DNA from 4 places in the Franconibacter daqui genome. Region 1 is predicted to be linked to each of the others. Evidence: predicted binding sites of a transcription regulator. Region 1 holds the regulator's gene; each other region holds the start of a gene.

Region 1 (7,661 bases):
AATTTATACCTTCGTAGAAGGGCGCGCTAAAGGCGCCACGTTTAAGCTGCATTTCACGCAGTATGACAACCACTCCGCTATTCCCAGTTACGGCGGTGGCTACGGCAATATTTTTCAGGACGAACGCGACGTGAAATTGATGTTCATTGCGCCGTTCACCCTGTTCTGATGCTTCCCGCTTCATACTCATTAATGCTATCTCGCTCTGAGGGAACAAAATGAAGAGATTACAGCGTAGTGTTTTAGCGCTCGCTCTGGCCGGACTAATGAGCAGCGCCTGGGCAGACCAGGAACTGGCGAATAAACTGAGTCAGTTTACGCTCAATTATGCCGTGCAGGATAACCACGCACAGCAACACGGCGTGGACTGCGCGGCGCTCGGCGCCGACTGGGCCGCCTGCAGTAAAGCCGTTATCACCTTAACGAACCATGGCGATGCGCTAACCGACAGAAACTGGACTATCTGGTTTCACAGCATCCGGCAAATCCTGAAAGTGGAGAATGAACAGTTTAAGGTCACCCACGTCATGGGTGACCTGCATAAGCTTGAACCCACCGATAAGTTCACGGGCTTTCCGGCAAACCAGGCCGTCACTATCCCGATTATTAATGAGTACTGGCAGCTTTTTATTACCGACGTGCTCCCTCGCTGGTATGTCACCTCTGACGACAGTCGTCCCGTTATTATCGCCAACACCGACACAGAAGATCTGGCCCGGTTTGTCAGTCCGCTCGGTGAACAGTGGAGGCGTACGCCGGATGATAAAAATGTGTTGATGACCGCAGAGGCGCGCTATAACAAAAACAGCGATGTCGCTTTACCGGATGCTGCGGCGCTGCGAGGAGAGATTGTTCCTACCCCTAAAACGGTTACGGTGCATGCCGAAAATGTGGACTTAAGCCGCGGGGTCGTGCTCGACCTGGCTTCGCTTGCGCCAGCTTCCCGCGAGGCGGTGGCTTCGCGTTTCGCGCAGCTCGGCGTGAAAACCGGTCAGGGCTATCCGGTTAACACTCTCGTTGCGCCAGACGACTTTCAGAAACCGGAGGCGGTATCCGGCGCTTACCGTTTACAAATCAAGCCGCAGGAGACAATAGTGACGGGATACGACGCCGCTGGCGTCTTCTACGGTCTACAATCCCTGCTCTCACTGCTCCCGGCGCAAGGTAAGCCGCAAATCGCTACGCTTGAGGCGAGCGATGCGCCTCGCTTTAGCTGGCGCGCTATTCATCTGGACGTCGGACGCAATTTCCATTCAAAAGCGGCAGTGTTGCGTCTGCTGGATCAAATGGCCGCTTATAAACTCAACAAGTTTCATTTCCACCTGAGCGATGATGAAGGCTGGCGCCTGGAAATCCCCGGGCTGCCGGAACTGACCGAAACAGGGGCGAAACGCTGCCATGACCTCACTGAAAAACGCTGTCTTCTGCCGCAGTTGGGTTCGGGGCCCGAGAGTAATAACAACGGCAGCGGCTACTTCACGCGCGCTGATTATATTGAGATTGTGAAATACGCTGCTGCGCGGCACATCGAGGTTATCCCTGAAATTGATATGCCCGCGCATGCGAGGGCGGCGGTGGTATCAATGGAAGCGCGCTATGCCCGCTTAATGGAAGCGGGAAAAGCGCAGGAAGCAAACCATTACCGCCTGCTGGATCCCGCCGACACGTCAAACACGACAGGCGTACAGTATTACGATCGAACCGGTTATCTGAATCCTTGTCTCGCTTCGTCACGCAACTTCGTCGACAAAGTCATCTCTGAGGTTCAGTTGATGCATAAAGAGGCGGGGCAACCTTTAACCGTCTGGCACGCTGGCGGCGACGAGGCGAAGAATATCTACCTGGGAACAGGGTATACCGACAAGTCCCATCCGGAAGAGGGGAAGGGGATTATCGATCTGAGTAAACAAAATAAGCCGTGGGAAAAATCACCTGCGTGTAAAAAGCTGCTTGAACGGGGCGAGGTCGCGGACGTTGAACACCTTTCCAGCTACTTTGGCATTGAGATCAGCAAGCTGGTAAATGCGCACGGCATCAGCGTCATGCAGGCCTGGCAGGATGGGCTGAAAGATGCGAAAGACGCCAGCGCGTTCAGCACCCGTCAGGTTAATGTTAACTTCTGGGACACGCTGTTCTGGGGCGGCTTTGATACGGCAAACGACTGGGCGAATAAAGGTTTCAGGGTTATCGTCTCCAACCCTGACTATCTCTATCTGGATTTCCCCTATGAAGTCAACCCGGCGGAGAGCGGCTATTACTGGGGAACACGGTTCAGCGACGAGCGTAAAATCTTCAGCTTTGCGCCAGACAACCTGCCGCAGAATGCGGAAACTTCCGTCGATCGCGATGGCAATACCTTCAGTGCGAAATCTGACAAGCCCTGGCCGGGTGCGCTGGGCCTTTCCGCTCAGCTCTGGAGCGAAGTCGTTCGTACCGATAAGCAGATGGAGTACATGATCTACCCAAGGCTTATTGTTGTCGCTGAGCGCGCATGGCATCGCGCCGCCTGGGAGCAGGATTATCAGGCGGGTCGCGAGTATAAGGGCCAGGAAACGCAGTGGGTGGATAAAAAAGCCCTCGCCTCAGACTGGGCTCGCTTTGCAAGCCTTATAGGCCACCGGGAGCTGGCGAAACTGGACAAAGCGGGCATCCAGTATCGTTTGCCGGTGCCGGGCGCCAGAGTGGAAAAAGGCATACTGGAAATAAACACCAGCCTGCCGGGGCTGGCGGCAGAATACTCTACGGATAACGGTAAAAACTGGCTACGCTATGACAATAAGGCGCGACCACAGGTTGAGGGCGAAGTACTGATTCGCGCGGTAAGCCCGGATGGTCAACGCTACAGCCGTGTCGATAGCGTTAAATAGTCCCGTAAAAAAAAGCCCGCCTGATGGCGGGCTTTTTTTATCTTTCAGCAAAAGCTTACAGGCTTTCTGGCAGCGTACGCAGCGCGGTTAATTTTCCTTTACTTATTTCTACATAATTATCATGCCGCAACTGCGACAACGTTTTCATCACCATGCTGCGAGAAAGATTGGTTCGCTTAACGATATAATCGGCAACGTTAATCTTATTTCGCATAAATTCATCCATGGCGGCAAGCGTGACCAGATTACCTTTAATCATGAGGTAGCTATTATGCCCAAGCAATAATTCTTCGCGATGGCAGAGTAAGTCGATGTTCCAGGCCAGTACCTTATATAACTGTGGTTGGCACTGATGATTCTCTATTTCACTCAGAAATTTATCAAAAGGAATGAGCTGATAGTGGCACTCAGCATCGGCCTGAATTCTGAAATAATTTTTATTATTAAGATTACGCGCAACGCCCAGAATAGACGGGGCGCTACATTTTTCAATCAGTAATCTGTCACTTTTACGCAATACGGAAAAAAGGCCGCCGCGAATAATGCAAACAAAGCCTTCACGCGTTGGAATAGACGTATTTTTTTCTGCGCGATACCAGTTGCCATAACCATTAAAGATATCGGACAGGCGATAAATTTCGGCAAGGGGTTTCTGAGGTATTACCATAACGGCGACCTTTGTATAAGTATATTATTGGAATAAATAACGAGGGGCTATTCTAATAGAGTTGATTTTTTTACTGCAAGACAGGCCAATGACGTTGTAAGCCTGAATGGGGCGCTTGAGGGGGGTAACTGATTGAATGGTAAAATAATTTACTTTTTCTGAAAATAAAAAGTAAGAAAAAGATAAGATAAAATAAGTTCTTGACCAGTATATTAAAATAGCAAGCATCAAAAAAATGGATTATTAGCGTCGCGCCTGCCTGATAAAGGTGTAAAAAAAGCCGACATACTATGTCGGCTTATTAACAAAAAGCAAAAACGGAACGCTATTTTCGCTTACTTTGTGTCGTGCGCGTGCTCGTTTTCGCGGCAGTCGCCATCGGCACAGTGGCCATAGAGATAGAGGCTATGGTTAGTCAAACGAATGCCATGGCGAGAAGCGATTTCACGCTGACGCGCTTCGATAGAGTCGTCGCTAAACTCGATAACTTTGCCGCAGTCGAGGCAGATCAGGTGGTCATGATGATGCTGTTGAGTCAGTTCGAAAACGGATTTGCCGCCTTCAAAGTTATGACGCGTAACGATACCCGCGTCGTCAAACTGATTCAGCACACGGTAAACGGTCGCGAGACCAATCTCTTCGCCCATGTCAATGAGGCGCTTGTATAAGTCTTCCGCACTGACATGATGGTTTACTGGCTCCTGCAACACTTCAAGGATTTTCAGTCGAGGAAGCGTGACTTTCAGGCCAGCCTTCTTTAATGCGGTGTTATTGTCAGTCATGCGGAATCTGTCCTGTTGCTAAACGGTGTGCTCCGGAGAGCTTAAGATCGGATGCGCTGAAGATGAATGCGACTCATTATAGAACTGACAGGACCAAATGAAAACCGCAAGCGTCCAGCAATAGTGCTTTTCAAAACGTGGCGAGCGCGGCGCTTGCCGTCTCGTTACCCGATAATCCAGAAGGGTATTGTACAGATATGCGGATGAAAGTTAAAAATTTGTAGCAATCATTTTTATCGCTTTTATCTATCAATGAAGCTAAAACGGCGATAAAAAATACATTTATCGCCGTTTCACGATTAGGCGTTAATGATTTCCTGCAGATGCAGCTCTTCAGAAACTTGCTTAACCCATTTTTCGACGCGTTCAGCGGTCAGTTCCGGCTGACGATCTTCATCAATGGCAAGGCCAACGAAGTGATCGTCATCGGCAAGACCTTTAGAGGCTTCAAAGTGATAACCTTCCGTCGGCCAGTGACCCACAATAGTGGCGCCGCGCGGTTCAATAATGTCGCGAATGGTGCCGAGCGCGTCGCAGAAGTATTCCGCGTAGTCTTCCTGATCGCCGCAGCCGAAGAGCGCGACCAGCTTGCCATTGAAGTCAATCTCTTCAAGGGTCGGGAAGAAATCATCCCAGTCGCACTGCGCTTCGCCGTAGTACCAGGTCGGGATGCCAAGCAGCAGGATATCGAAACCTTCCAGATCTTCTTTGCTGCTCTTGGCAATATCGTGCACTTCAGCAACGTCTTTCCCGAGCTGTTTCTGAATAACTTTTGCGATATTTTCGGTGTTGCCGGTGTCGCTGCCGAAAAAAATGCCTACGATTGCCATGAGAAAAATAACCTCTTGAATCCTAATGATATGGTAGTGGCGAAATGCCCACAGATAGGGCAATAATAGCAGAACAGAGAAGAGGGCGGAAACAGCTATCACGGTGGGGTGCACACTCTGACACATTTCCATACAAGAAAAAGGGTTTTAAGGCCTTAGCTATTCAGCGCCTTGAGCTGCGCCAACAAAATTTCTTCAATCAATTCGCTGCGACTCATGTTGCGCGCCTGCGCCAGCTGCGTCAGGGCGTCAACCGCTTCCGCGTTAAGTTTTAACTCTACACGTTTAAGCCCGCGAACTTTGTCGCGCTTGAGCTGGTTCCGTTTGTTGATGCGCAACTGTTCGTCACGCGACAGCGGATTGGTTTTCGGGCGACCCGGGCGACGCTCGTCCGCGAACAGATCTAATGTCGTACGGTCCGTTTGTTCTTTGGCCATGATTTGACTACTGACAGGGGAAACAGGCTGCCGGAGCGGATGCCCGGGTGTCATTCAGCGCGCCATCATACATCAGGGAACGAGGCGCGCCAACGCGTTAGCGGCATGTTAGCGCCAGTCGCCTTGTTTTTAATCAGTTTCCAGGAAGCGACGAATGGCGCGCAATACGGCTTCGGGCTTTTCGGCATGCACCCAGTGCCCGGCGCCGGCAATGACATGCGCTCGCGCCGCAGGGAACTGCTTAAGCAAGGCCTCGCGGTGATTTTCCTGTACGTAAGGCGAAGCGCCGCCAGCGATAAACAGCGAAGGACCATGCCAGGCGGGCACCTCCTGCCAGCCAACAATGTGCTCATACTGCTCCCAGAGCGTCGGCACATTGAAACGCCATTCACCGTCGGCGAAGGATTTCAGCAGAAACTGAACGACGCCTTCTTCAGAGAGGTGCTCGCGCATAATGGCGGCCGCCTGCTGGCGCGTCGCGGCGCCCGCTTCGCTTACCGCGCGAATGGCGGCGAAGATTTCATCGTGACGTCGTACCTGATAGTCGACAGGCGCTATATCAATCGTCACCAGTTTAACGATGCGCTCCGGTATCAGCGCGGTCACCGCCATTGCCGCTTTGCCGCCCATGGAGTGCCCAATAAGCACCACGTTATCAAGCTGGTGGGCATCCAGCGTTTCCACGATATCCTGCGCCATTGCAGGATACGTCATCTCATTGCTACGCGGCGAAAGACCGTGGTTGCGCATATCGACCTGCAGCACATCGCGATCTTTCGCCAGATCGCGAGCCAGCACGCCGAGGTTATCCAGACTGCCAAACAGGCCGTGAATCAAAACGACAGGCGAATTGTTATTCGGTTGTTGCGCAGATTGCATTCGGGTATTCAATTTCATGGCAAAGTTCTTTTTTTGCATCTGAAAGGTTAGGGTATCATGTTGACCATTCTGCCGTCCGGCTGCAAGAAGCCAGTTAATTCCGACTTTTGCCGCCCCTCCAGGTGTGACGCTATCCGCTGTTGGGTTTTACTTCTATAATCCCAACGACTTGTATTCAGAAAAGATATTGCACTGGATTAAGATGAAAACGATTGAAGTTGATGACGAGCTGTATCGCTACATTGCCAGCCACACTCAGCACATTGGCGAAAGCGCGTCCGACATTTTACGGCGCATGCTTAAAGTTGCCGCCGGCTCGCAAGCCGCTTCCGCTCAGGCGAAAGAGAGCGCGCCTGTCAGCGCAGCCGTTGCCGAAAAGCCGGCGAACCCTGCCAAAGACCGCGTTCGCGCTATGCGAGAGCTGCTTTTATCGGACGAATACGCAGAACAGAAGCGAGCGGTCAATCGTTTCATGCTGGTGCTGTCTACACTCTATTCACTGGATGCAAAAGCGTTTGCCGAAGCCACCGAGTCGCTGCATGGCCGCACCCGCGTCTATTTCGCCGGTGACGAGCAAACGCTGCTGCAAAGCGGCAACCAGACCAAGCCCAAACATGTTCCGGGCACGCCATACTGGGTTATTACTAATACGAATACGGGCCGCAAATGCAGCATGATCGAACATATCATGCAGACCATGCAGTTCCCGGCGGAATTAATTGAAAAGGTTTGCGGCACCATCTAACACAAGCGTCAGAAGGATCAGGCCATGGCAATGCATAACCGTGCGGGTCAACCCGCGCAACAAAGTGATTTGATTAACGTCGCGCAGCTTACCGCGCAGTACTACGTATTGAAGCCGGAAGTCGGCAACGTTGAGCACGCGGTGAAGTTCGGTACCTCCGGCCATCGCGGCAGCGCGGGACGTCACAGCTTTAACGAGCCGCACATTCTGGCTATCGCCCAGGCCATTGCCGAAGAGCGCGCTAAAAACGGCATTACCGGCCCGTGCTATGTGGGTAAAGATACCCATGCGCTCTCTGAGCCCGCTTTTATCTCTGTGCTGGAAGTCCTGTCCGCGAACGGCGTCGATATCATCGTGCAGGAAAACAATGGTTACACCCCAACGCCTGCGGTTTCCAACGCTATCCTGGTTCACAACAAAAATGGCGGCGCTCAGGCGGACGGCATTGTCATTA
Region 2 (7,661 bases), on a different contig from region 1:
TAATTTTCTTGCATGTGTTTACTCCCAAAGGCTCGGACAGTGGTGGGCGTATTCTAAGAAACTGAGCGTCCACGGGGTGAATTAAATCTGGTATATATTCTAGCCTAAATTGTTACAAAGCATATTTAACAGCAGCTTAAATACGCGCTTTGTCATAAAGAGTAAGCTTCCTTGCGCTACGTTGGGTATCGGAAAAGCGGAAAACTTGCTGTCAGGAGGGTACGCAAAGGGCAGCGGGAACCCTGTCAGTCTCATAACGTTGAAAGCGCGCCGTGTTGCCTGCGCGACGCGACTAAAAAAGCGCCGCCAGCGGCTGAGAAAAAGAGGGTGGGTAGAAAAGGTTGCTGAGGCAGGAGAAACGCCGGGAATGCGCGCAGGCCGTTTATTCCTCTTCAGATTGATAAATTTGCCCTTCTTTATTACGAATATAAACCGCGTTATCAAACCGGAATTCAGTGTCGCCGTTACGCGAATAAAAAACAGTCATAATACTGTCTTTATCAATGCAGTTTTTCGGAGTATCCATATCCTTAAAACATAATCTGTCTTCACCATTATCTTCCTGATAACCTTTGCCAAAAGCAAAAATAGTAATCAGAGAAGGCCCGCCAGCATCGTGGTGGGCAATTTTATATTTGGAAAATATTTCAGGCTGATTTGTAATCCACCACTGAATACGCGCCGAGTTTGATAAAGGTAAGTGATTCACAAGGACTTGCGCAGCATAGTGTCCATGGTGAGCATCTATAACGGTAACTTTCCTGTTATTCAGATAGAAATAACACCCCAACATAATGGCGACAATCCCTAATATGAGCAGCAGCTTTTTCATCTGCTACCTCCCTCCAGATCAATGACTGCTTCCATATTAGTCAGAAATGGCCGAAAGCCGAACCGGTTAAAGCGTTGCAAAATGAACCATATCCTAAAAAATTGAAGTTGCATAAATTTTCGTTTTTGAATGTCTTCAATACCGAGGCCAAAATGGTCTTGCCCCTGGAAGAGAATTTTGGCTCGCCACCGTTTTTCTTCAACCTTTAAACTCAACACCTTAATCTGCGTAGCATGTACATCATGCACACAGACTCCCATACCGTTAATTTTATCAATAAATGAATCAAACTTCGGCAAGATTTTGTCGCGAATAGCTTCAGCAAACGCGAAAACCTTGTCGCCAGGATACCCCTTTTGTTGGTAATCAATGTAAGTGTCGATAACTTGCTTAATCGCAATCCGGGTACTGTTTTTTGAGTTATCCCTAAGGATTTGATTACGGTAGGCCAAATCTAACCGTGCGTCGCGCCAGGGCGCGCCGGTGGAGCGATAAAGGTGCGTCAGCATCTGATTGATAAGCTGCCGGTAAGGCCCATAAAAAGCGAAAGGCAAAGAAGTGGCCTGGAGTTCTTCAAACAGTAATCTGGCGCACTCATGAACGCTAAGCTGGCCGCCGTTTCTGTTGCCATATACGCCAGCAAAGCGCGACTGCGGCGTATTAAAAGGCGTTAATCGCGTCAGAGTATAAGGATCGATAACGTTCGATACCGCGGTGAGCCGGAATCTTTTTATGAGTTGTTCCTGTGATATATCCCCGTAACGCATGTCATCCGCGCCAACATCATTAAAGCCGCGGCGTGTTTGATAAATCGTTAAAGGGAAGGTTGCCATTACCATAAAATAACGTCCTGTTATTCACGTTCTGTTTGCGCATTATCCGTGCTTATTTATTTTTTAAAGCATGATCTGAAATAACAAAGGGAGTTTTTACAGGCAAGGCGTCTTTATTTTCCCACAACGCTTTTTCCCGGATAAAGTAAAACGGATGAATGTGGCGCGCCGCCCTTTTCGCTTTTGCGTCCGGCTTGCCGCTCGAACCAAAAACCGCCACGCCTGCGGCGCGCATTTCTTAACAGCGGCGCTTCCCTTTGTCGGCAGCGCTCGTTAAGGTACGCCGGTGCACGGTTACTTTGGAAAATCCGCAGATGAAAACGCCCTTAATCACCCGCGAAGGCTATGAAAAGCTGAAAAAAGAGCTCGATTATCTCTGGCGCGAAGAGCGCCCGGAAGTCACAAAAAAAGTGACCTGGGCGGCAAGCCTTGGCGACCGAAGCGAAAATGCTGACTACCAGTACAACAAAAAGCGGCTGCGGGAAATTGACCGCCGCGTCCGCTATCTCACCAAATGCCTGGAGCAGCTTAAAATCGTCGATTACTCGCCGCAGCAGGAAGGCAAAGTCTTCTTCGGCGCCTGGGTTGAGGTGGAAAACGACGACGGCGACATTAAGCGCTTTCGCATCGTCGGTTATGACGAAATTTTCGGCCGCAAAGATTACATCTCTATCGACTCCCCAATGGCGCGCGCGCTGCTGAAAAAAGAGCCTGGCGACGTGGCGACCGTTCAGACCCCGGCAGGCCTTGCCACCTGGTATGTGAACGAGATCGAATACGTTAAATAATCCTGCGCCACAGAAGTGTCCGATTCCTCCCCCCGGCGCGGCTGTGGCTGGCATTTTCCCCGCTCAATCCGTATAACTGTGCCCTGACTTTTCGTACTCAACAGATGACATTGCCATGATGAATGATTCGCTCAGCCGCATTATCGCCGGCGAACTTCAGGCCAGGACGGAACAGGTAGAAGCTGCCGTTCGCCTGCTTGATGAAGGGAACACCGTGCCGTTTATCGCACGTTATCGTAAGGAAGTGACAGGCGGCCTGGACGACACGCAGCTGCGTCAGCTTGAAACGCGTCTGGGCTACCTGCGCGAACTGGAAGAGCGCCGCCAGGCTATTCTGAAATCTATCGCCGAGCAGGGCAAACTCACCGACGACCTCTCCGCCGCCATTAACGGCACGCTCAGCAAAACCGAACTCGAAGACCTTTACCTGCCCTTCAAACCCAAGCGCCGCACCCGCGGGCAGATAGCCATCGAAGCAGGCCTCGAGCCGCTGGCGGACCTGCTGTGGAACGACCCTGCCAACGAGCCGGAAGCGGCAGCGGCGACGTTTATTGATGCCGATAAAGGCGTCGCCGACGCCAAAGCGGCGCTCGACGGCGCGCGTTATATTCTGATGGAGCGTTTCGCGGAAGACGCGACGCTGCTGGCCCGCGTTCGCGACTATTTGTGGAAGAACGCGCACCTCGTTGCAACCGTAGTGCCGGGCAAAGAGGAAGAAGGGGCGAAGTTCCGCGACTATTTCTCCCACCATGAGCCCATTTCCACGGTGCCTTCGCACCGCGCGCTGGCGATGTTCCGCGGACGCAACGAAGGCGTTTTACAGCTTTCTCTGAATGCCGACCCGCAGTTTGACGAGCCGCCGCGCGAAAGCCACTGCGAGCAGATCATCATCGACCACCTCGGCCTGCGCCTGAACAACGCCCCGGCGGATAGCTGGCGCAAAGGCGTCGTCAGTTGGACATGGCGCATCAAAGTGCTAATGCACCTGGAAACCGAGCTGATGAGCACCGTGCGCGAGCGCGCGGAAGAGGAAGCTATTAATGTTTTCGCCCGCAACCTGCACGATCTGCTGATGGCCGCGCCGGCGGGCCTGCGCGCCACCATGGGCCTTGATCCAGGCCTGCGCACCGGCGTGAAAGTGGCGGTAGTGGACGCCACCGGCAAGCTGGTCGCCACCGATACGGTTTATCCGCATACCGGACAGGCGGCGAAAGCGGCGGTGGTCGTGGCCGCGCTGTGTGAAAAATATAACGTGGAGCTGGTCGCCATCGGCAACGGCACCGCGTCGCGCGAAACCGAGCGTTTCTTCCTCGACGTGCAAAAGCAGTTCCCGAAGGTGACGGCGCAGAAGGTGATCGTCAGCGAAGCGGGCGCTTCTGTTTACTCCGCTTCCGAACTGGCGGCGCAGGAGTTTCCGGACCTGGATGTCTCCTTACGCGGCGCGGTTTCCATCGCCCGCCGTCTGCAGGACCCGCTGGCGGAGCTGGTGAAAATCGACCCGAAATCCATCGGCGTGGGCCAGTATCAGCATGACGTAAGCCAGAGCCAGCTTGCCCGCAAGCTCGACGCGGTAGTGGAAGACTGCGTAAACGCCGTGGGCGTTGACCTCAACACCGCCTCGGTGCCGCTGCTGACCCGCGTGGCGGGGCTGACGCGCATGATGGCGCAGAATATCGTTGCCTGGCGCGACGAGAACGGGCAGTTCCGCAACCGCCAGCAGTTGCTGAAAGTTAGCCGCCTCGGGCCGAAAGCGTTTGAGCAGTGCGCCGGATTCCTGCGCATCAATCACGGCGACAACCCGCTCGACGCCTCAACTGTTCACCCGGAGGCTTACCCGGTGGTAGAACGCATCCTGGCGGCGACCGAGCAGTCCTTGCGCGACCTGATGGGCAACAGCAATGCGCTGCGTAACGTGAAGGCGGTGGATTTCACCGATGAGCGTTTCGGCGTGCCGACGGTAACCGACATCATCAAAGAGCTGGAAAAACCGGGCCGCGACCCGCGTCCGGAATTTAAAACTGCGCAGTTCGCCGAAGGGGTGGAGACCATGAACGATCTCCAGCCAGGCATGGTGCTGGAAGGCGCGGTGACCAACGTCACCAATTTCGGCGCGTTTGTGGATATCGGCGTACATCAGGATGGCCTGGTGCATATCTCTTCCCTTGCCGATAAGTTCGTAGACGATCCGCATAAAGTGGTGAAAGCGGGCGATATCGTGAAGGTGAAAGTGCTGGAGGTAGACCTGCAACGCAAGCGTATTGCGCTGACCATGCGTCTGGATGAACAGCCAGGCGAAGGCAACGCCCGCCGCGGCGGCGGCAATGGCCGTGAGCAGGGCAATCGCCCGGCGCAAAACCGCAAGCCGCCGCGCGATAATGCCGCCAGCGGCAACAGCGCGATGAGCGATGCGCTCGCCGCCGCCTTTGGCAAGAAGCGGTAAACGCCGCGGTCTCTTCCCTTTGCCAGGGAAGCGGCGGAAATGAGAAGCGCCAGGGCAAGGCGGACGGCGCCTTCACCAAAGCGTTGCATGATCATGGCGCCTCTCATCCTGTGAATGTGTTAAGGGGGGCTTATCGCCCCCTTAATCATTCCGGCTCGCCCGCAGAAGGTCAGCCGAAGCTCCCGCTTGCGCGTTGGCTTCCCTTTCTCTGCACGAATAAACGTAGCGCTGTTCGCCCATTGGCTGACCAAAAATCGGCGCCACGGCTAAACGCGATAATTAATAAAAAGACGGGATGAAATAACCATTACGTTTTGTCGCGATTGTCGCAGGCATTCCCCACCGTTTTTATTTTCTCATTCAAATAACAGATGAAACCAAATAATAACATTCATGCTAAAAATGAAATTATTTCGCCTTCCTGTCCAGCCTAATACATTGAAAAGTATAAAATAAAAGTAAAAACCCAAAAGATTCAGCAACTTATTTTCTCTTTTTTGCGCCAGAACAAATAAACCGTAAATAAGCACCCTTTCGCTTTATCGAGGCGTTGAAGATAAAAACCATTATCATTATCATCCTGCCATATAAATCGATTCCCTTCTCCTGCGTGATTTCCGGCTTATTGTCGGCTACCGGTCATGCCGAAAAGCCCGTCCGCAACTGAAAGATAAGTAGGCTTTATGCGATTCACTCTTAACAGCACGTGGAAAATTACCGGCTTCGCGCCAGCCATCAGCCCGGCATATCGTCAAAAACTGCTGTCGCTGGGCATGTTGCCAGGCTCTTCTTTTAACGTGGTGCGCGTGGCGCCGCTTGGCGACCCTATTCATATTGAAACCCGACGCGTAAATCTGGTGCTGAGAAAAAAAGATCTGGCGCTGTTGCAGGTTGAAGCCGCCTGACGGCGACCCGTTATTGAGTTCACGCGACTATGAAAAAGTTAACCATTGGCTTAATTGGCAACCCTAACTCCGGTAAAACCACCCTTTTCAACCAGCTGACCGGCGCGCGCCAGCGCGTGGGAAACTGGGCAGGCGTGACGGTCGAGCGTAAAGAGGGGTTTTTCTCCACCCTTGAGCACCACGTCACTCTGGTGGACCTGCCGGGGACTTACTCGCTCACCACTATCTCTTCTCAGACGTCGCTGGATGAGCAGATCGCCTGTCATTACATTCTTGGCGGCGAAGCGGATATGCTCATCAACGTAGTGGACGCCTCGAACCTTGAGCGCAACCTCTATCTCACGCTACAGCTGCTGGAGCTCGGCATTCCCTGCGTGGTAGCGCTTAACATGCTCGATATTGCCGAAAAGCAAAATATCCGTATCGATATCGACGCGCTGGCCGCCCGCCTGGGCTGCCCGGTGGTGCCGCTGGTCTCCACCCGCGCCCGCGGTATCGAAAGCCTCAGGCTCGCCATTGACCGCCAGCCGCAAAACCTGCGTGTTGAGCTGGTGCGCTACCCCTCCCTGCTGCTGCGCGAAGCCGATGCGCTGGCAGCCGTTATGCCGGGCGAGCTGCCGCCGCGCCAGCGCCGCTGGCTGGGCCTGCAAATGCTGGAAGGCGACATCTACAGCCGCGCGTTTGCAGGCAAAGCGGAAAGCCTGCTCCCCGCCGTGCAGGCGCGTCTTGCTGATGCGCTGGACGACCCGGCGCTGCTTATCGCCGACGCGCGCTATCAGAGTATCGCCGCCATTTGCGATGCGGTCAGCAACAGCCTCACCGCCGAGCCGCACCGCCTGACCGTGGCGATGGATAAAATTATCCTCAACCGCTTTCTCGGCCTGCCGGTCTTTTTGCTGGTGATGTACCTGATGTTTTTACTGGCGATTAATATCGGCGGCGCGCTGCAGCCCATCTTCGACGCCGGCTCCGTCGCCCTGTTTATTCATGGCCTGCAATGGGTGGGATACACGTTCCACTTTCCGGACTGGCTGACCATTTTCCTCGCTCAGGGGATTGGCGGCGGCATTAATACCGTTCTGCCGCTGGTGCCGCAGATTGGCATGATGTACCTCTTCCTCTCTTTTCTGGAGGACTCCGGCTATATGGCTCGCGCGGCGTTTGTCATGGACCGCCTGATGCAGTCGCTGGGGCTGCCGGGCAAATCCTTCGTGCCGCTGATTGTCGGGTTTGGCTGCAATGTGCCTTCGGTGATGGGCGCCCGCACGCTTGATGCGCCGCGCGAAAGATTGATGACGGTGATGATGGCGCCCTTTATGTCCTGCGGCGCGCGTCTGGCGATTTTCGCCGTCTTCGCCGCCGCCTTTTTCGGCCAGCAGGGGGCGCTGGTGGTCTTCTCGCTTTATCTGCTCGGCATCGTCATGGCGATTCTCACCGGCCTGATGCTGAAACACACCATCATGCGCGGCGAAGCCACGCCGTTCGTGATGGAACTGCCCGTTTACCATGTGCCGCATCTTAAAAGCCTGCTGTTGCAAACCTGGCAGCGCCTGAAAGCCTTCACCCTGCGCGCAGGGAAAGTGATTGTGGTGGTAAGCGTTTTCATTGGCGCGCTAAACAGCTTCTCTTTCAGCGGCAAACCGGTAAATAACATTAACGACTCCGCGCTGGCCTCGGTAAGCCAGGCGCTGACGCCGCTGCTCCAGCCGATTGGCGTGCGGGACGATAACTGGCAGGCGACTGTCGGCCTGTTCACCGGCGCAATGGCGAAAGAGGTCGTCGTCGGCACGCTGAACACCCTCTACACCGCAGAGAACATCCATGAGGATGCCTTCGACGCGACGACGTTCAACCTGGCGGAAG
Region 3 (7,661 bases), 550 kb from region 1:
GCGACAATATCCTGCGCGGTCATCTGCTGATATAGCGAAAAAACCACGGCAATAAGCCCTTTGACAATAGCGGCGTCACTGTCGCCCTCAAGCTCAATAATACCGTCTTCACGCTGGTTCATTACAATCCAGACCTGACTCTGGCAGCCCGCAATACTATTTTGCGGGTTATGCGCCTCTTCGCGGAGCAGCGGCAGCCGCTGCCCGAGCTCAATAATATAGAGATATTTCTCTTCCCAGTTGGCGCAGCGGCTGAAATTGCGCAGCAACTTATCTTTATCCGGCAACGTAGCCATGCGTTTCTCCCTTTAACCCAATAAACGATGAATGCGGATGAGGCCAGCCACCAGCCGGTCCACCTCTTCTTCGGTATTGTACATGGCGAGCGAAGCCCGGCACATGGCCGGCACGCCGTAGAAATGCATTAGCGGCATGGCGCAGTGGTGCCCGGTGCGCACCGCGATACCGTAATTATCCAGAAAGCTACCGACATCATAAGCGTGGTGTTTGCCAAGGTTGAAAGCGATAACGCCAAGCCGCGAGTCGGGGCCGTAAACCGTTAAATCCGGCACGTTTTTTAGCTGCTCCAGGGCGTAGCGCATCAGCGAGCGTTCATAGTCGCCGATCTCTTCAAGACCAATCGCCTGCACATAACTCATCGCCGCCCCAAGGCCGATAATGCCTGCGGTGTTGGGCGTGCCCGCCTCGAAGCGCCACGGCGCGGCGGCATAGGTTGTGCCTTCGGTCAGGCTTACCTGGGCTATCATCGAACCGCCCCCTTCCCACGGCGGCATCGCCTGTAAAATAGCCTCTTTAACATAGAGGATGCCGATGCCGGTCGGGCCGTAAAGCTTATGCCCGGAGAAGACATAGAAGTCGCAATCCAGGGCCTGCACATCGACCGCGTGATGCATAACCGCCTGCGCGCCGTCAATCAGCACCTTCGCCCCGACGGCATGGGCGGCGCTGATAATCTCCTGGATCGGGTTTTCCGTGCCCAGCACGTTGGAGACATGGGTTATCGCAACCAGTCGGGTCTGCTCGTCAAGCAGACCCGGCAGCGCTTCCATTTTTAACGTGCCGTCCTGATTAACCGGCAGCACGCGAAGCTCGGCGCCTGCGCGTTCGCACAGCATCTGCCAGGGTACGATGTTAGCGTGATGCTCCATCGTGGAGATGACGAGGTTATCGCCGGCGCGCAGCTGGCTTTTACCCCAGCTGTTAGCAACCAGGTTTATTCCCTCTGTCGTGCCGCGCACGAAAACAATCTCTTCCGGCAGACGGGCGTTGAGAAACTTCGCCGCCTGCGCGCGCACGTTTTCCATCCGCTGCGTCGCTTCTGCGCTCAGCGTATGGATGCCACGATGCACCGCCGCATAGCCGTGGCGATAGAGATCCGCCTCGGCGTCAATCACCGCGTTGGGCTTTTGCGCGCTGGCGGCGCTGTCGAGGTAGGCCAGCGGCTGGCCGTTCACTTCACGCGCCAGAACGGGAAAGTCGGCGCGTACTTTCTCCACGGAAAAACTCATGCCTTGCCCCCTGCGAGGCGCTGGCCGATACGCGCCAGCACCTGCTGTTTCAGCGCTTCGTCGTGAATGCTCTCGGTGAGCTCTGCGGCGAAAGCGTAAATTATCATCTGCTGGGCGGCCGCCTCGTCAATCCCGCGCGAGCGCAGGTAGAACATCTGTTCGTCGTCGATGCGACCGACCGTCGCGCCGTGGCTGCATTTCACGTCATCGGCGTAAATTTCCAGCTGCGGTTTGGTGTCCACTTCCGCCAGCTTGCCGAGCAGAAGGTTGTTGTTGGTCATCTGCCCGTCGGTTTTGATAGCGTGCTGGGCCACTTTAATGAGGCCGTTAAATACCGCGCGGCCTTTATCGCGCACGATGGTTTTATGCAGCTGACGGCTGTTGCAGTAGCCTTTGTTATGCTCAAGCCAGGTGCGGGTATCACACACTTCGTTGTTGACCGGCAGCGCCAGGCTGTTCATGCGAAGCGTCGTGTTTTCGCCATCCAGCCGCGTGCTGGTGTGGTGGCGCGTGACGCCTGCGCCCAGCAGGAAGCTGTTGCTGTACGCGCCGGCATCCTGCCCAAGCCAGATATCGTTATGCGCGAAGTGGAAGCTTGCCGGGTTTTCAAACGCCAGCTTGTAATGGTGAAGGTGGCTGTTGGCGGCCACCTGCATGGTTAAGCGCGCTCCGGTAAAGTGCCGCTTGTCATCCAGGCTTACGTAATGCTCGATGACCGTGGCCTGCGCCCCTTCGGCAAGCTCAATGTGATGGCGGTAATGCACCGTGTTCATCTCATCGGTTTCGCTGCCCCGGCTGATATGCATCAACAGCAACGCTTTCGCCGGACGCTGATTGCGAGCCACCCGGATGCGCGTCGCGCTGCGGGCAAGGCTTTCGGTGAGGTGCAGGAAGAGTTCCGGCTGCACGGGCGCAGGCAAACCTTCGCGCATCTCGTCAATATCCACCTCAAACCCGCTCGCGCTCAGCTCATCGCTCAGTTCAGGCGCGAAGCGGCCATCGACAAACACCAGGCGCAGCGCGTCAACGCTCAACGACAGCGCGTCGCGCTGTTCAGCGCTTACCGGCTGCGGCTGCGGCGCGACGAACTGATTGTTAAGCAAACCTTCCAGCGGCGTATATTTCCAGTGCTCATGCTTGCGCGTCGGCAGGCCGGCGCGCAACAGCTGTTGTAGGTGCTGCTGCGCATATTCAGAGCGTTGCCCTCCCTGCGTTTCAAACAGGCGATGCCACTGCTGCAGCGCGTTACTGCTGTTCTGTAAGCCAGCCATAGCCCTGCTCCTCCAGCTGTTTAACCAGCGTGAAATCGCCTGACTTCACGATGCGGCCTTGATAAAGCACATGGACGTAGTCCGGCTTGATGTAATCAAGGATACGCTGATAGTGGGTGACGATAATAAAAGCGCGCTTGCCGTCGCGCAGGCTGTTTACGCCATCCGCCACGATTTTCAGCGCGTCGATATCCAACCCGGAGTCCGACTCGTCAAGAATACAAAGCTCAGGCTCGAGCACCGCCATTTGCAGAATATCGTTACGCTTTTTCTCACCGCCGGAGAAGCCGACGTTCACCGAACGGGTAAGCAAATCTTCCGGCATCTTCAGCAGCCTGATTTTCTCTTCCATCAGATCCTGAAAATCGAAACGGTCAAGCTCCTCCTGGCCGCGATGCTGGCGCACAGCATTCAATGCGGTCTGCAGAAAGAACTGGTTGCTGACGCCCGGGATCTCGACCGGATACTGAAAGGCCATAAATATCCCTTCGCCGGCGCGCTCTTCCGGCGACAGTTCCAGCAGATCTTTACCTTTGAAATGCACTTCGCCGCCGGTCACTTCATAATCTTCGCGCCCGGCAAGGGTGGCGGAAAGCGTGCTCTTACCGGAACCGTTCGGCCCCATGATGGCGTGCACTTCGCCCGGACGCACTTCCAGATCCAGCCCACGAAGGATCTGCTTGTCTTCAACGCTTACCTGCAAGTTTTTAATGCTTAACATGTCTTATCCTTTCTCACGCCTTAGCCGACGCTGTGCTCAAGGCTAATGGCCAACAATTTTTGTGCTTCAACGGCAAATTCCAGCGGCAGCTCGGAGAAGACATCTTTACAGAAGCCGTTAACGATCATGGAGATGGCATCTTCTTCGCTAATGCCGCGCTGCAGGCAGTAGAAGAGCTGGTCTTCGCCAATGCGTGAGGTGGTCGCCTCGTGTTCAAGCTGAGCGCTGTTATTGCGGCACTCTACGTACGGGAAGGTATGCGCCCCGCAGTCTGCGCCAATGAGCATCGAGTCGCACTGGGTAAAGTTGCGGGCGTTGGTCGCCGTCGGCATGATTTTCACCAGCCCCCGATAGCTGTTCTGGCTCTGCCCCGCCGAGATGCCTTTCGAAATAATGGTCGATTTGGTGTTTTTACCAATGTGGATCATTTTGGTGCCGGTATCCGCCTGCTGGTGGCCGCTGGTCAGCGCCACGGAGTAGAACTCGCCGATAGAGTTGTCGCCCCGCAGGATAACGCTCGGGTATTTCCAGGTGATGGCCGAGCCGGTTTCCGACTGCGTCCAGGACATCTTGCTGTTTTCGCCTTCGCACAGCGCGCGCTTGGTGACGAAGTTCAGGATGCCGCCGGTGTTGTTGTCGCCGGGGAACCAGTTCTGCACCGTGGAGTATTTCACTTCCGCATCTTTGTGGATGATGACTTCCACCACCGCCGCGTGCAGCTGATAGCTGTCGCGCACCGGCGCGGAACAGCCTTCGATATAGCTTACGTAGCTGCCTTCATCCGCCACCAGAATGGTGCGCTCGAACTGGCCGGTTTTTTCCGCGTTAATGCGGAAGTAGGTCGAAAGCTCCATCGGACAACGCACCCCTTTCGGCACGTAGATGAAAGTGCCGTCAGAAGCGACCGCCGCGTTCAGCGCGGCGAAAAAGTTATCGTTCGACGGCACCACGGTGCCCAGGTATTTCTTCACCAGCTCCGGATGTTCATGAATGGCTTCGCCAAAGGAGCAGAAAATAATACCCTGCTCCGCCAGCTTCTCACGGTAGGTAGTGGCGACCGAAACGGAGTCGAAAATCGCGTCTACCGCCACTTCCTTGCCTTCGCGCACCGGTACGCCAAGCTGGTTGAACGCCTCTTCCACCTCGTTCGTGAGATAGGCGTTGCTGCCGGTTTGCTGCACGGCGCCAGGCTCTGAGGCGCAGCTGTCATCGCAATTACCGCAGGAGGGCGCGGAGTAATAGCTGTAATCCTGATAGTTGAGCTTATCGTAATGGGCGTGCAGCCAGTGCGGCTCTTCCATCTCCAGCCAGGCGCGATAAGCGCTCAGGCGAAACTCCAGCATCCACTCCGGTTCATTGCGGCGCGCAGAAATGGCCCGCACCACCTCTTCGTTGATGCCTTTCGCCAGCTCATCGGTCTGCAACCGGGTGAAAAAGCCCTCTTTGTAGTTCAGGTGGCCGCCGGTCCAGGTTTGTACATCGTCAGTTGCTTCAGTATTACGAGACATAAGTTACCGCCTAAACCCCAAAACTTTCGCCGCACCCGCACTCGTGCTGCGCTTTCGGGTTATTAAATTTAAATATCTGGTTTAATCCTTCGCGTACGTAATCCACTTCGGTGCCGTCAATAAACGGCATCGCCTGGAGCGACACGTACAGACGCGCCCCGTCTTGTTCATAGACCAGATCGTCTTCTTTCGGCTCGCTTACCGTATCAAGCACGTAGCCAAAGCCTGCGCAGCCCGTCTGCTTGATGCCAAGACGCACTCCTAGCAACGCCGGTTTTTGCGCCATCAGCGAACGGATATGATCAGCAGCGGCAGGCGTCATGGTCAGCCCCAGCCAGCTGAAGTCTTCCGGATTGAAGGTTCCTGAATGTAATTCCATCGCGCTACCTCACAATTGATTGCCTTTCAGGCGATAACACCATGTTAGTGATAATAATTATCACTTCAACCTCTGTTGAACAGGGGTATTCGCTAAAAGGCACTTTTTAAGCACTTTTATTAAGCATAGACCTTCAGCTAAAGGAGGTCAGGTTGTAAGCTTCTTTATTAATTTTTTGAAAAATAAAAAGAAAAATTCTCTGCCAGTCAGACAAAGTAAATATCCATAAGTTGTATAGAAAATACCTATTTATCAAATAGCCGCTTTAAAAACGCCTCCGCAATTTCGCGCTCTTTTCCAGCACCACTCCACGCGTTGCGCGGATTCTGCGTAGCCGGCAACGCGTTAAGCCGAAAAATAGCCAAAGAATGAAAGGGTTATGCCGATAACCCTATTTCACCAGAGGATAATGGTGAGACTGACAAGGAGGGGCTGAATTGCGCAGCCCACGCGATGACTGCAGCGACGATGCCCTGTTTACTCAAGCAAAACGCTTTCAGGCGAATGGATATAAATCATGAAAATTAAGGCAGTACTGGCGGCTACATTATTTTCTCTCTCCCTGACCTCTTGCTCTGCATGGATACATGGCAACAAGACGCTGGCGGACGACAGTCAAAGCGATCGGCAATTAAGTGCGAAAATTGTGGATGGGAAAACCACGCGCCAGGAGGTAGAACAAACGTTTGGGCAGAAAGCTGAAGCGCGCAATACTCGCAACAAAAGTTTCCCGGACGGAAAATATGCGCTCGCCCAATATATTGGTCACCTGAACGACCTTGCCGGAACTTACGCGCATCGTTCGCTGTATGTCGCTTACGACAGTAACAACGTAGTCGTAAATCACGCGATTACGACCAATAACTTCCGTGAAAAAAATGTTTTCGAAAAAGACCCGGTTAACGTTAAAAACAGCGCCTTTGCCAGTTTGAATAAAGGCGACAGTCAAAGCAAAGTTGTTTCTTTGCTGGGTCAGCCGAGAGAAGCCACGTTTACCGACAACGGCTCTCTGCTGTGGATCTACAGCAGTACGGAAATTTCCCGCGACGCGTCATCATATATTCCGCTCTATAACATGGTTAAAGGCACCGAGTCCGGTCAATCAGACCGCATCTACGTTGAATTTGATCGTAAGAACCAGCTGACAAATTTGTATTCCGTTACGGTTAGCATTGTTCAGGGAACCAGCATGGGCAATGCCTGGGATTATCAGGAAAAAATCGATCGTCTGGTCAAAAAATATTAATAATAAAGGCGCCTTCAAGGCGCCTTTTTAAATATATTCACACCACCGCCGTTGTTAACCGCGCCGTACAGCAAAGCCTGTCCCGTTCGTCGAAAATGTCAATCTGCCAGACCTGATGACGACGCCCGACATGCAGGGCGCGGCATACGCCGCGCACCAGCCCGCTACGCACGGAACGCAGGTGATTGGCGTTAACCTCAAGCCCCACCACCTGTTGTTCCCCTTCGGTGCAGAGATAGCCCGCGACCGAGCCGAGCGTTTCCGCCAGCACCACCGAAGCGCCGCCGTGCAGCAGGCCGAAGGGTTGATGGGTGCGGCTGTCCACCGGCATCGTCGCTTCAAGGTCGTCGTCGCCAAGGCGGATAAAGCGAATATCCAGCAGCCCCACCATATTCCCCTGCCCCATGGCGTTGAGGGCATCGAGCGTCGCGCTACGTTTCCAGATCATGGCAGAAACTCCAGCAATGCCTGCAACGGATGACGCACGCCGTTGCCTTCAATGCGTTTTACCTGGCTGCGGCAGGAATAACCTGTCGCCAGACAGCGGTTGCGCGGCAGACGTTGCATCGCCTGATGCCAGGAAAGCTCATAAATGCCGAGCGAGCGGGCATGGTTTTTAACCTCGTGTCCGTAAGTTCCGGCCATGCCGCAGCAGCCCACGTTCACGCTTTCAAGCTTCGCGCCGAAACGGGCGAAAATTTGCGCCCACTGACCGGGGGCGCCGGGCAACGCCGTCACTTCGGTGCAGTGGCCAAACAGGTACCACGGCTCGCCGCTCACCGGCAGCGCTTCGCGTTTTTCTAAAGCCTGCGGTAGCCATTCATGCACCAGCATAACGTGGAAATCACCGCGCTCCGCGCCCAGCGTTTGCTTGTATTCATCGCGATAGCACAGCACCAGCGCCGGGTCTACCCCTACCATCGGCATGCCGAGCGCCGCCACGCGATTTAAAAACTCCGACGTTTTTTGCGCGGTACGGGCGAAGCGTTGCAGGAAGCCCTTGATAT
Region 4 (7,661 bases), on a different contig from region 1:
GATCCGCGAATTCTGGGACGGCCCGATGGTGATTAAAGGCATCCTCGACCCGGAAGATGCCCGCGACGCGGTACGCTTCGGCGCCGACGGCATTGTGGTCTCCAACCACGGCGGCCGCCAGCTCGACGGCGTGCTCTCTTCCGCCCGCGCCCTGCCCGCCATCGCCGACGCGGTGAAAGGTGACATTGCTATTCTCGCCGACAGCGGCATTCGCAACGGGCTGGACGTGGTGCGCATGATTGCACTCGGCGCCGACAGCGTGCTGCTGGGCCGCGCCTACCTTTACGCCCTCGCCACGCACGGTGAGAAAGGGGTCGCTAATTTGCTGAATCTGATTGAAAAAGAGATGCGGGTGGCGATGACGCTGACCGGCGCGAAATCTGTTAAAGAGATCACGCGCGAGTCGCTGGTGCCGGCGCCGGAGTTCACCTCCGTGCTGGCGGAGTTGCCTGCGGCCAGCGCGCAGACGAAACGGCATAACGCGGCGTAAGCGCCTTTAACGGCGGGTGGCGCTGTGCTTACCCGCCCTGCGGAAACAGGCCTGCAAGGGTGAAGCATCCTCAGTGACTCTCACCTTCACCTCAAATCGGCTGAAATTGAGGTGATGATGGTTAGCCTCTGATAAAACGGCAAGCCTCATGCTGTAAAACCAGCCGCCCTGGCAGCAACTTACCCTCTGCCCCACAACCTGCGCGAAAAGCTTTCTATCTTGCCGCTAAGACGCCGCTTCTGCATGGTTTTCGCCCAGCTGGCAGAAAGCCCGGCGGCGCTCAGCAAGCGATGGTACTGCTCATCGTCGAATGGGTTGTGCCAGGCGATGGCGGCGGCCTCTTTTACCGAAACGCCGCTTACGCGCGACACTAACGCCAGCGGCGCGTCGGCGGCAACCTTGCCTTCTGCAATGACCCGGTAAAGCCAGCCGCAGCGCGTTTTCTCCTGCATCAGACCGGAAAGGTCGCCGATACCAGAGTGAAAATTCACTTTGAAGCAGGGCGATCGCGGCTGGGTGACCTGAATCAGCGCGTCGCCCCACTGAAAGATATCGCCGATAAAGACATTCGCTTCCGTAAGCCCGACGGTGGAGAGGTTTTCGCCAAAAGCGGGAGCGACAAACCACGCCGCCTGCTCGGGAAACTCCCGCGCCCACTGCTCATAATGCTCGCGCGGATAGTGGCATAGCGCCCGGTCCGGTCCGCCGTGGATCTTTTTCTCTGCCTGCTGGTCGCCCACCAGCCCGCGGTCGGTCAGGGATAATTCGCCCTCCACCTGCACTTTGCCGATGGCGCTGGGCCGCGAGCCTTCATACTCACGCACCTTGCCGATAAAAACGGTTACGGGATACTCCATTCGCGCCTCCTTATGCGGATATAAAAAAAGCGAGCCATCAGGCTCGCTTCTTAGCGGTCATTTTGCAATCTTATTTCTGAGAAGCGAAACGCTCAGCCGCTTCGTCCCAGTTCACCACGTTCCAGAACTCTTTGATGTAGTCCGGACGACGGTTCTGGAATTTCAGGTAGTAAGCGTGCTCCCACACGTCCAGGCCCAGGATCGGGTAGCCGGAAGCGCCGGAGATAGCTTCGCCCATCAGCGGAGAATCCTGGTTAGCGGTGGAAACCACGGCCAGCTTATCGCCCTGCTTAACCAGCCACGCCCAGCCGGAGCCGAAACGGGTAGCCGCCGCTTTTTCGAACTCTTCTTTGAATTTCTCAACGGAGCCGAAGTCGCGCTCGATAGCCGCTTTCAGGTCGCCCTGCAGGGTGGTGCCTTTTTTCAGGCCTTTCCAGAACAGGCTGTGGTTAGCGTGGCCGCCTGCGTTGTTACGCAGAACGGTTTTCTTGTCAGCCGGCACCTGATCCAGTTTGGTGATCAGCTCTTCCACCGGCAGGTTAGCGAATTCCGGCAGGCTTTCCAGCGCCGCGTTGGCGTTGTTAACGTAAGTCTGGTGATGTTTGGTGTGATGGATTTCCATCGTCTGCTTGTCGAAATGCGGTTCCAGGGCGTCGTAAGCATACGGCAGGGAAGGCAGTGTATAGCTCATAATCATCTCCATTTATTGTCGGGCGGCAGAGGGGTGTTAACGCCGCGTAAGCAGTGGGTTCATTATAGTTAATTAAGTGATATTGAAAATGTTTATCAATGCCGCAGTTTTAATAAGGTTATAAATTTTCTTTCTAATGCCTGGAATTGGCGCAGCGCAGCGTAACCCACTTGCCTGTGCGAAGCGCCGTTTACCCGCCTGAAGCGGGGCTTGCAGCTCTTCTGGTGATATGGCGCTTGCTTCTTAATTTTTCGGAAAACTTTTAACTCCGGCCATGCTTCACACTCATTTACGTGAAACAAATTATGAAACAGGGCCTTACGACGCTTTATTAAGAGAAACGCCGAACTGCTGGCGCCATACGCGCGGCGTTACGCCCGTCTCACGCGTAAACACCACCGAGAAGTAATTGCTGTCTTCGAAGCCGCAGCGCGAGGCGATATCGCTAATCAGCATCTCGGTATGGCGAAGCAGATATTGCGCCTGGCAGATGCGCAGCTGACGCAGGTACTGGCTGATGGTCATGCCGGTCTGCTGGCGGAAAAGCTGGCGCAGCGGCCGCTCCGGCGCCTGGTGACGCTCGCAAAAACGCGCCAGGTCAAAATCCGTTTCCAGGCTTTTACCGAGCGCGGCGATAAGCAGATCGAGCGTTTCGCCCTGCTCCGTCGCCGCGTCGTCGGCGGGCTGATAACGGTGGCGGCGCAGCGTGATGCAAAGCTGCAAAAAGAGGCTCTCCGCCAGACACTGCGACAGCGCATCGGGCTTCACGCTCTCATGCTCCAGCTGGTTGATGAGCTGGCGCGCCTGCGCCATCCCCTGACTTCCCAGCCGCCAGCGCGCTTCGCTGCCGCGCGGCGGTTGCAAAAGCTCCGCCCAGTCCACGTTGAGGCGCAGCCGCTCGGGGCAATAGATGATGTTATGCAGCACCAGGTCGTTCACCGCCTGATAGCTGTGGCGGTCTTCGGCGCGAATGTAAAAGAGATCGCCGCAGGTGATGCGCCAGGGCCGGTCGTTAAGCACGTGCAGGCCATTGCCGCGCCACACCAGCACCAGTTCGCAGAAGTCGTGGGAATGCTCGGCGAAGACATTTTGCGGATAGCGATCCGCCACCGCGACGGCCTGGACGGCGGTGGCGAAAAAGTCATCTTTTTTGAGGATTACCTGGTCGGCCACAACACGCCCCTGGAAGCTAAATAGTCAGAAAGTATCGACGTTTTTGGCGCGTAAGAGGGTGATTTGTCTCGCGTTACTGAAACGGGCAGTCGCGCCCAAGACGAATTTCGCGCGGCGACCAGCAGAACTCGCGCTTAAACAGCGTGGAGAAATGGTTGCTGTCGCCAAAGCCGCACTGGTAAGCAATATCGGTCACGCTCTCAGTTGCCGGTGCAGCGTTCTGAGGGAGAGGCTGAATTTATCGGCGAGCTGCTCCCAGCACACCTCCTCGGCGAAATGGTCTTCAAGCCAGGCGATCATCTGATTAAGCCGCTCGTCAGCTTTGCCGCTGTTTTCCGCCAGGCTGCTCTTACGCAGCAAAATCAGCAACTGCATAAAGAGGATCTCGCGGTTAGCGATGGCGGGGGTATCGGCGGCTTCGCCCAGCGCTTCTATCTGTTCGATAAGCCCGCGCACCTGCTGCAACACCTGCTGGCCCACCCGCCAGTGAGAGGCGTAGTTGCCGTCCTGCTCCTGCGGCAGCAGCCGCTCCAGCCCGGCGATAAACGAAAACGCATCCGGCGCGCGGTAAAGCACGTTCGTCAGACAGAGGTTTTCGGTGTGCTCAAAAAGGTGCCGGTCGTGGTCGCGCACAAAGCAAACGGAACCGCCGCTTAGCGTATAGGGCTGGCCGTTGAAAATATGAGTACCGGTGCCGTGCTCAACAATCACGATTTCCCAGAAGTCGTGATGATGTTCTGGAAACGCCGCCTGCGGCAGCCGCGGTTCAATCGCTACCGTGGCATTGCCCGACGGGAAAAAATCAGCGCCGTATAAGACCGTCATGTTCGCCTCCTTCGCACCAGAAAGTAGCGTGATAGTAGTTAACCGCCCGGCGCCTCACCTTAAATTTCCGACAGGAAAACGCGCAAACTGCGCACGTTTTTTAAGAAACGACAGGAAAGATCCAGAAATGCGGCGAAGCTCACAGGGCCATGCTTCGCCCTCTAAACGCTGAACTGTGAAATCCCTCACGTTTACCTTTGTTCTGTTGCCAGCCGCGGTTTCGCGCTGTCAGTAACGTGAAGGTAACGGGCTGCGCGCCTTTTTAAACTGCGGGTAACGATTCAGACAAGGATACCCGCCATGACTCTTCGCCATAGCGTTGCCGTTGACCTGGGCGCCTCCAGCGGTCGCGTGATGCTGGCGCGTTACGACAGCGCGACCTGCGGCCTGCAACTGCGCGAAATCCACCGCTTCGCCAACAGCCTTAAGCCTCTTGAAGGCTTTGCTACCTGGGACGTGGACGTGCTGGAGGGCGAGATACGTATTGGGTTGCAGAAAGCCTGCGATGAAGCAAACGCTATCGACAGTATCGGCATCGACACCTGGGGCGTGGATTTCGTCTTGCTGGATAAAGCGGGCAACCGCGTCGGGCTGCCGGTTTCCTATCGCGACAGCCGCACGGAAGGGGTGATGCTGCGGGCATGCGCAGAACTGGGCCGCGAAGCTATCTATCGTCGCACCGGCATTCAGTTTCTACCGTTTAACACGCTCTATCAGCTACGCGCGCTCGCCGAACAGCAACCGGAACTGCTGGCGCAGGCCGAGCACGCGCTGCTGATGCCCGACTACCTCTGCTACCGCCTTACCGGCGAGCTGAACTGGGAATACACCAACGCCACCACCACGCAACTGATCAACATTCACACCGGCGCCTGGGATGAAACGCTGCTGGCGTGGGCGGGCGTGCCGACGCGCTGGTTTGGCGCGCCCACCCGTCCGGGCAAGGTTATCGGCCACTGGGTTTGCCGTGAAGGCCGGTCTGTGCCGGTGGTGTGCGTCGCCACTCACGATACCGCCAGCGCGGTTATCGCCGCGCCTTTGCAGGATAGCGACGCCGCCTGGATCTCCTCCGGCACCTGGTCGCTGATGGGTTTTGAGAGCAGCACCCCGTACGCCAGCGAGCAGGCGCTGGCCGCCAACATCACCAACGAAGGCGGCGCGCAAGGGCGCTACCGCGTGCTGAAAAACATTATGGGGCTGTGGCTGCTGCAACGCGTAACCAAAGAACAGAACGTGAGCGACCTGCCGGGGCTTATCCAGCAGGCGCAGCAGCTTCCGGCCTGTCGGTTTGTGATTAACCCCAACGACGACCGCTTTATCAATCCGCAGAGCATGAGCGACGAAATTCAGGCCGCCTGCCGGGAAAGCGGCCAGCCCGTCCCGCAAAGCGCGGCGGAGCTGGCGCGCTGCATCTTCGACAGCCTGGCGCTGCTGTATGCGCAGGTCCTGCAGGAGCTGGCGCAGCTTCGCGGCAAGCCCTTTACCCGTCTGCATATCGTGGGCGGCGGCAGCCAGAACCGCTTCTTAAACCAGCTTTGCGCCGACGCCTGCGGCATCCCGGTTACCGCCGGGCCGGTGGAAGCCTCCACCCTTGGCAATATCGGCTGCCAGCTGATGGCGCTTGATGAAATAGCGGATGTGGATGATTTCCGCCGGCTCATCGCCGCCAGCCAGCCGCAGGAGGCGTTTCTTCCCCGTACAGACAGCGAAATTGCCCGCTTCGTTGCGCAGTTTCAGCACAACCCAAAAACACGTAAGGAGCTTTGCGCATGACCACTCACATTCATCAGGCCTGGGAACTGGCGAAACAGCGCTTCGTCGCCGTCGGGGTTGACGCCGACGAGGCGCTGCGCCAGCTCGACCGCCTGCCGGTCTCCATGCACTGCTGGCAAGGCGATGACGTCGCCGGGTTTGAGAACCCGCAGGGCGGGCTGACCGGCGGCATTCAGGCCACCGGCAACTACCCGGGCAAAGCGCGCAACGCCGATGAACTGCGCGCCGACCTCGAACAGGCGATGCGCCTGATCCCAGGACCGAAGCGCCTTAATCTGCACGCTATTTATCGGGAAGCCGACGCCCCGGTGGCGCGCAACGAGATCAAGCCGCAGCACTTTGAAAACTGGGTCGCGTGGGCGAGAAAACAACAGCTGGGGCTCGACTTCAACCCCTCCTGCTTTTCGCACCCGCTGAGCGCCGACGGCTTTACCCTTTCGCACGCCAACCCGGAAATTCGTCAGTTCTGGATTGAGCACTGCCAGGCGAGCCGCCGCGTTTCCGCGTACTTCGGCGAGCAGCTCGGCACCCCGTCGGTGATGAATATCTGGATCCCGGACGGCATGAAGGATATGCCGGTGGACCGTCTGGCGCCGCGTCAACGCTTGCTGTCGGCGCTGGATGAGGTGATTAGCGAAAAGCTTAACCCGGCGCACCATATTGACGCCGTGGAGAGCAAGCTGTTCGGCATCGGCGCGGAAAGCTACACCGTCGGCTCCAACGAGTTCTGTCTGGGTTACGCCGCCAGTCGCCAGACCGCACTTTGCCTGGACGCCGGTCATTTTCACCCGACTGAAGTTATCTCCGACAAAATCTCCAGCGCGATGCTCTACGTGCCGCGCCTGCTTTTGCACGTCAGCCGCCCGGTGCGCTGGGACAGCGATCACGTCGTGCTGCTGGATGACGAAACCCAGGCCATCGCCAGCGAAATTATCCGCCACGACCTCTTCGACCGCGTGCACATCGGCCTGGATTTCTTCGACGCCTCCATCAACCGCATCGCCGCCTGGGTGATTGGCACCCGCAACATGAAAAAAGCGCTGCTGCGCGCGCTGCTGGAGCCTACCGCCCTGCTGCGCCAGCTGGAGCGGGAAGGCGATTACACCGGCCGCCTGGCGCTGCTGGAAGAGCAAAAATCGCTGCCGTGGCAGGCGGTCTGGGAGATGTACTGCCAGCAGCACGACGCCCCGGCCGACGCCGCCTGGCTTACCGCCGTCCGTCACTATGAACAACACGTCTTAAGCAAGCGCTAAGGAGCACTCATGCAACGCATTCTTTCTTCCTGGTTCGTACAGGGTATGGTGAAAGCCACCAGCGATATGTGGCTGAAGGGCTGGGACGAGCGTAACGGCGGCAACGTGAGCCTGCGCCTGGAGGCCGCCGACGTGGAGCCTTATCGCAACGAGTTTTACCCGCAGCCGCGCTGCGTGGAGCTGAGCGAACCCCGCCCGGAGCTGGCGGGCTGCTGGTTCCTGGTCACCGGCTCGGGAAAATTTTTCCGCAACGTGCAGCTCGACCCGGCGGACACGCTGGTGCTGCTGCAAATCACCGACGACGGCATGGCCTATCACCTCCACTGGGGGCTGACCAACGGCGGCCTGCCGACCTCAGAGCTTGCTTCGCACTTCCAGTCGCACGCGGTGCGCAAGGCGGTTTCCGGCGGCAAAGACCGGGTGATCATGCACTGCCACGCCACCAATCTTATCGCCCTGAGCTTCGTGCTGGAGCTTAATGAAGCACGCTTCACCCGCATGCTGTGGGAAGGCAGCACCGAGTGCCTGGTGGTCTTCCCCGACGGCGTCGGCATCGTGCCGTGGATGGTGCCGGGCACCGACGGCATCGGCACCGCCAC

What was found. Region 1 encodes Fur, which represses iron uptake genes when iron is present. Its sites were predicted from a motif close to ATAATAATGAGAACNACTATCAA; they were not measured.
Region 2: feoA (ferrous iron transporter A) is a predicted target of Fur. The motif match lies at 5,450-5,472, and genes of this name have one in related genera.
Region 3: sufA (Fe-S cluster assembly scaffold SufA) is a predicted target of Fur. The motif match lies at 5,450-5,472, and genes of this name have one in related genera.
Region 4: sodA (superoxide dismutase [Mn]) is a predicted target of Fur. The motif match lies at 2,115-2,137, and genes of this name have one in related genera.

What each region holds. Positions count from the first base shown of each region.
Region 1 covers NZ_BMKJ01000001.1:464,277-471,937, forward strand. Annotated here, with positions in the region: gene chiP (chitoporin ChiP) at 1-169, shown strand, start outside; gene IEX01_RS02215 (beta-N-acetylhexosaminidase) at 219-2,867, shown strand; gene IEX01_RS02220 (helix-turn-helix domain-containing protein) at 2,923-3,534, opposite strand; gene fur (ferric iron uptake transcriptional regulator) at 3,870-4,316, opposite strand; gene fldA (flavodoxin FldA) at 4,616-5,146, opposite strand; gene ybfE (LexA regulated protein) at 5,302-5,583, opposite strand; gene ybfF (esterase) at 5,713-6,480, opposite strand; gene seqA (replication initiation negative regulator SeqA) at 6,665-7,207, shown strand; gene pgm (phosphoglucomutase (alpha-D-glucose-1,6-bisphosphate-dependent)) at 7,232-7,661, shown strand, end outside.
Region 2 covers NZ_BMKJ01000004.1:299,863-307,523, reverse strand. Annotated here, with positions in the region: gene ompR (osmolarity response regulator transcription factor OmpR) at 1-14, opposite strand, end outside; gene IEX01_RS15345 (DUF943 family protein) at 383-832, opposite strand; gene IEX01_RS15340 (DUF3289 family protein) at 829-1,671, opposite strand; gene IEX01_RS15335 (hypothetical protein) at 1,718-1,900, opposite strand; gene greB (transcription elongation factor GreB) at 1,980-2,453, shown strand; gene IEX01_RS15325 (Tex family protein) at 2,569-4,893, shown strand; gene feoA (ferrous iron transporter A) at 5,577-5,798, shown strand; gene feoB (Fe(2+) transporter permease subunit FeoB) at 5,828-7,661, shown strand, end outside.
Region 3 covers NZ_BMKJ01000001.1:1,010,662-1,018,322, reverse strand. Annotated here, with positions in the region: gene sufE (cysteine desulfuration protein SufE) at 1-296, opposite strand, end outside; gene sufS (cysteine desulfurase SufS) at 309-1,529, opposite strand; gene sufD (Fe-S cluster assembly protein SufD) at 1,526-2,800, opposite strand; gene sufC (Fe-S cluster assembly ATPase SufC) at 2,775-3,521, opposite strand; gene sufB (Fe-S cluster assembly protein SufB) at 3,542-5,029, opposite strand; gene sufA (Fe-S cluster assembly scaffold SufA) at 5,040-5,408, opposite strand; gene IEX01_RS04915 (hypothetical protein) at 5,926-6,654, shown strand; gene menI (1,4-dihydroxy-2-naphthoyl-CoA hydrolase) at 6,692-7,102, opposite strand; gene ydiJ (D-2-hydroxyglutarate dehydrogenase YdiJ) at 7,099-7,661, opposite strand, start outside.
Region 4 covers NZ_BMKJ01000007.1:66,637-74,297, forward strand. Annotated here, with positions in the region: gene lldD (FMN-dependent L-lactate dehydrogenase LldD) at 1-490, shown strand, start outside; gene yiiM (6-hydroxyaminopurine reductase) at 670-1,347, opposite strand; gene sodA (superoxide dismutase [Mn]) at 1,418-2,038, opposite strand; gene rhaR (HTH-type transcriptional activator RhaR) at 2,357-3,211, opposite strand; partial or broken gene rhaS (HTH-type transcriptional activator RhaS) at 3,285-4,036, opposite strand; gene rhaB (rhamnulokinase) at 4,337-5,809, shown strand; gene IEX01_RS19030 (L-rhamnose isomerase) at 5,806-7,062, shown strand; gene rhaD (rhamnulose-1-phosphate aldolase) at 7,072-7,661, shown strand, end outside.